Regions from separate parts of the Enterococcus casseliflavus genome, predicted to be linked through region 2. Evidence: riboswitches for the same ligand, from Rfam matches in the RefSeq annotation. Region 2 holds a riboswitch; the other holds the start of a gene.

Region 1 (2,395 bases), 1.4 Mb from region 2:
TTACCTTATCTAAATTAGAAATAGCGAAATGACTTGATTTCTTAAGGAAAAATGACTACTATTTATTAGGAAGAAGATTCTAGTAAAAAGGAGTCATTTTTTTCTAGATGAACGCAAAGAAAGTGGAGGTTCTCATGTCAAATCATTATTTTGATCCAAGATTGAAGATTTTTTCTCTGAACTCAAATCGTCCTTTGGCGGAAAAAATCGCAGCTGCAGTAGGTGTTGAATTAGGTAAGTGTTCAGTCAAACAATTTAGCGATGGTGAAATCCAAGTGAATATTGAAGAAAGTATTCGTGGTGCCCACGTCTACGTGATTCAATCAACCAGCAGCCCTGTAAACGATAACCTAATGGAATTGCTGATCATGATCGATGCTTTGAAGCGCGCCAGTGCGAAGACGATCAATGTAGTAATGCCTTATTATGGTTATGCAAGACAAGACCGCAAAGCGCGATCAAGAGAACCAATCACCGCAAAACTTGTAGCAAACATGATCGAAAAAGCCGGTGCGAACCGCATGGTTACACTGGATTTGCATGCTTCACAGATTCAAGGGTTCTTTGATATCCCAGTTGACCACTTGATGGGTGCACCATTGATCGCCAACTACTTCTTGGAAAGAGGCATTCAAGGCGATGACGTCGTCGTCGTTTCACCAGACCACGGGGGCGTGACTCGTGCCCGTAAATTAGCTGAGTTTCTTAAGTCACCAATCGCGATCATCGACAAACGTCGTCCGAAAGCCAACGTAGCGGAAGTCATGAATATCATTGGTCATGTTGAAGGCAAAACTTGTGTCTTGATCGACGATATGATCGATACTGCGGGTACCATCACATTGGCTGCGAATGCGTTGAAACAAGCAGGTGCCAAAAGTGTTTACGCCTCATGTACTCACCCTGTCTTGTCAGGACCGGCCTTGGAACGGATCGAAGATTCGGCCATTGAGCATCTAGTTGTGACAGATTCGATTTACTTGCCAGAAGACCGTAAGTCGAAAAAAATCGATGAGATCAGTGTTGGTGCCTTGATGGGCGAAGCGATCAAACGAATCCATGAGAACAAACCAGTAAGTCCACTGTTTGAATCAAAATTATCAATTTAATCGTGCCTCATAAGCATGAGAACAACAGCCAATGGTCGGTCTTTAACCGCTCATTGGTTGTTTTTTTCTGAGGAGTTTCAGGATGTTTTTAGAAAAAACGATCGCAGTCATGTTTCTTTTCACCAATTTATGGTATTCTTGAAAGTGACTTGCGAAATGCAAGCAAAAAATAAAATAGAATCTAATCACAAAGGGGAGTCTGCAAAGGCTGAGAATGAGAGTACTCTAAACCCTTCGTACCTGTTTCGATCATGCGAACGTAGGAATTGTGACGAGTTGAAGTGTCCAACACTTCTCCTTTGTGAATTGTGATGATTCTAAAGGAGGAGTTTTTTTGAAACGAAAAATGTCGCTGCAGGTGTGGACGGAAGGAACGATGATCGCTGCGATTGGGGTCGTCTTGTCGTATATCCCGATCCAGACAGCCAATTCCAGTATCGACTTGTCTCTAGGTCTCGTGCCCTTGGTCTTGTATTCGTATCGTCGCGGAGTGCTGCCGGGAATGACGGCTGGATTTATGTGGGGCTTGCTGAATATTTTGATTGGTAGCGCCATGCGTAACTTTATCACCGTTCCACAGATCATCTTTGAATACCCCTTTGCCTTTGCTTTTGGCGGGATGGGCGGCTTGTTTGCTAATAAAATCCAGCAAGCGATCCGTCAAAACAGCAAAACCGTTACGTGGTATGTCGTCTTAGGGGGCATCGTGGCGGTGATCAGCCGTTGGTTTTGGCATTATTGGGCTGGGGTCTTTGTCTGGGGAATGTACGCACCGCCAGGACAAAGTCCGTATCTGTATTCCTTGATCTTTAATGGATCATCGGTCATTATCAATATCGTTTATGTAGGGGTCGTCCTAGGTCTCTTAGTCAAGGCAGCCCCGAAATTATTTGTCCCGAAAGTTTAGTTTTAGAAATGGAACCATCAAAAAATGTCTTGATGCTCTTTGAGAAAGAGAAGCATCAAGACATTTTTTTGTCGATAAAGCCAAACGCTAGATCTTCTTGGTCGATTTCCAACGACCAGCTTTTTTTGCTGGCTGAATAGCGTAAAACAGCGATTTGATCCAGCTCTTTTTGATTGACCAGCGTGTTTTTTAAGCCAGCATCTTCTGACAGATAGATCGGGATCGTATAGGTTCTGTCGATCAATTGTTCTTGTGTTAGACAAAAGACGATGCCTTCTTGCATGATTCCCCGCAATTCTTTCAGCAAATTAAAATCGAGCTTTTCCACCGGTGTTGCTTTTTTAAAAAAGGAGAGGCGATCATTGATTTTTTCTAAGAC
Region 2 (2,395 bases):
AGCCGTTTTTCACGAGCAGGCTCATGCCGCTTCTCGTTTGGCGCTAATGGTTTGGTCTTCAGCAATCGGGTAACTATTGAGAACGCCCATGCGTGTCAGATGGTCACAGACGATCTTGACCAAAAAGGCGGAAAAGAATAAAGAAGAAAGCAAGCGAATAATAAAAATCACCACCAACAACTGCCATTGCAAGTCAACGAAATTTGACCGAATGATCCCCCAAAGAAAACTCGTGATCGTGGCGCCAATGGCACCAGTGATCAAAGGGAACCAGCCATAGCGACGGTAGCCACCTAATGCAAAGCCAGCTTCTGTTCCAATCCCTTGTACAAACCCGCTGATAAAAATAATCGGTCCATAAAAATTCCCCATAAACACTTCTAAAAGTGCGGCGATCATCTCAGTGATCGTCGCTGCGCCCGGTTTGCGCAGCACATAGCCAGCAAAAGCCGCTGCCATGAACCATACCCCGAAAATAAACTCATTCGCTAAAACAGACAAACCAAAGGGTGTTAAAAGCGTACCTAACAACAGCCCAAAATGAACAGCGCCCAAATAGATCACGCCAAAAATCAACGAAGCGATCCCCACCATAATGACATCTTTTAAGACCCATTTAGTCATGCGACACCGCCTTCTTTTTGGAAGGACTGTTGACTGAGACCGTTGCTTCTAACACATAATGGGGAAGATGGTCATGGGCATACGCTAATGCCGCTTCAAAATACCCAAAGAGTTGGTTGGCCGTTCCCGTCAGCATCGTGACATAATGGGCGGAGCGAGGCGCCAAACCATAGGTTTCTGCCAGTTGGACGATGGTGGCGATCTCTTCCATGTAATTGTTTTCCCCAAATACATAAAACGAGTATTTACAATCCACGTCAAACGTACCATTCATAAGATTGCTTGCTTTATTGGGTTGTGCCTGTTCTCCATTCAAAAACGCGTCACCGGCAGAATCGCCAGGACAGCCCTTAGAAAAAGTAAACTCACCCACGAGGTGTGTCTTGGATTCGTAAGCGTTGATAAATAGCCCAGCTGCCGCATCGACAACACTTGGGGCTTCCCCTCGGAAAAGGGTGCTGAACAGATCGGTTTGCTGCCAAACAGCTGTTGTATCCGTCCGCTCAATGCTCGTTACGATTTGTTGCGCAAAGTGGTCTTTCATGGGGTACAAACTTACTCGGCACCCAGTGATATCGATCCCGCCTGCGGCACAGGCGATTGGTTCATTTGTCATTTTCTCTTCTCCTCTCGATGGTTTTTCTGTCTACAAAAAAAGCGTTCCTCCTTTTTCTATCCACACGTAGACAGAAAAAATGGGAACGCGAAAAATCATGCGCTGCCACTTCCCTACGTTGGTACTAACCAAATCAGGTTCTAAGGGACCAGACTTACGTCTATCTCAGCATAAAGCGCCCCTAGTGGATAATCTTCTATTCAATTACCCCTCGAGTGTAGCACAGGACCCAGCAAAGGACAATAAAAAGAGATGTTCGACGATTGAAAAAAAATTAGCAGAGCAAGTCTTTCAAGGAAGTTTCTTCACTGATATCTGTGGTGGTACATATGAAGGTTTTTACATATAAAAAAACAAGTGAAAAAGCGGTTGACAGGTTGCAAATAGTTGTGTAAAGTATAAAACCGATGGTAAAACGTAAACGTTACGTTTTGTTTTTATAAATCGTAATTGATTTATCAGTATTTTACCAAGGGAAAGAAAAAGAGGAAAAATAAAAGGAGTGTAGTTAGAAAATGAAGAAGTTTTTTAAAATAACGATGTTATCAGCAGTAGCCCTCGCATTGGCTGCCTGTGGTCAAGGTGGATCTGACGCTACGGAGCAGTCAGGAAACGCCTCTTCTGAGAATGAACAAATTCAGGTCATGGCCACGTTTTATCCGATGTATGATTTTACACGCCAAGTCGTAGGGGAGGAAGGGCAGGTCGAATTATTGATGCCCGCAGGCACTGATTCCCACGACTACGAACCGTCTGCAAAGGACATGGCAAAGATCCAAGATGCGGATGTCTTTGTCTACAACAATGAGAACATGGAAATGTGGGTTCCTTCGATTGAAGCTACGTTAAATGATGGCGATGTGACAGTGGTCAAAGCCACAGAAGGAATGGTCTTACTTCCAGGAGACGAGGATCATGATCATGACCACGATCATGGCGATGATGGTCATTCCCATGAATTGGATCCCCATGTTTGGTTAGCACCAAGCTTAGCCATGAAACAAGTAGAGGCGATCCGTGACCAACTAAGTGAGGCTTATCCAGCGAAAGCGACAGCCTTTGCAGAAAATGCTGCGAATTATTTAGCGAAGTTACAAGAGCTTCATGCGTCTTATGAAGAAGCGTTTAGCAATCCAGCGCAAAATCACTTCGTGA

What was found. A riboswitch is a leader RNA that binds a small molecule or an ion and turns the genes downstream of it on or off. The one in region 2 is predicted to bind thiamine pyrophosphate.
Region 1: linked by a shared signal. The riboswitch ahead of thiT (energy-coupled thiamine transporter ThiT) and the one ahead of P0G38_RS07165 (YkoF family thiamine/hydroxymethylpyrimidine-binding protein) in region 2 are both predicted to bind thiamine pyrophosphate.

The regions. Positions count from the first base shown of each region.
Region 1 covers NZ_CP119393.1:62,000-64,394, forward strand. Annotated here, with positions in the region: gene glmU (bifunctional UDP-N-acetylglucosamine diphosphorylase/glucosamine-1-phosphate N-acetyltransferase GlmU) at 1-18, shown strand, start outside; gene P0G38_RS00345 (ribose-phosphate diphosphokinase) at 135-1,109, shown strand; TPP riboswitch at 1,291-1,392, shown strand; gene thiT (energy-coupled thiamine transporter ThiT) at 1,444-2,016, shown strand; gene P0G38_RS00355 (hypothetical protein) at 2,072-2,395, opposite strand, start outside.
Region 2 covers NZ_CP119393.1:1,461,163-1,463,557, forward strand. Annotated here, with positions in the region: gene P0G38_RS07155 (ABC transporter ATP-binding protein) at 1-25, opposite strand, end outside; gene P0G38_RS07160 (ECF transporter S component) at 22-624, opposite strand; gene P0G38_RS07165 (YkoF family thiamine/hydroxymethylpyrimidine-binding protein) at 617-1,240, opposite strand; TPP riboswitch at 1,334-1,433, opposite strand; gene P0G38_RS07170 (metal ABC transporter substrate-binding protein) at 1,756-2,395, shown strand, end outside.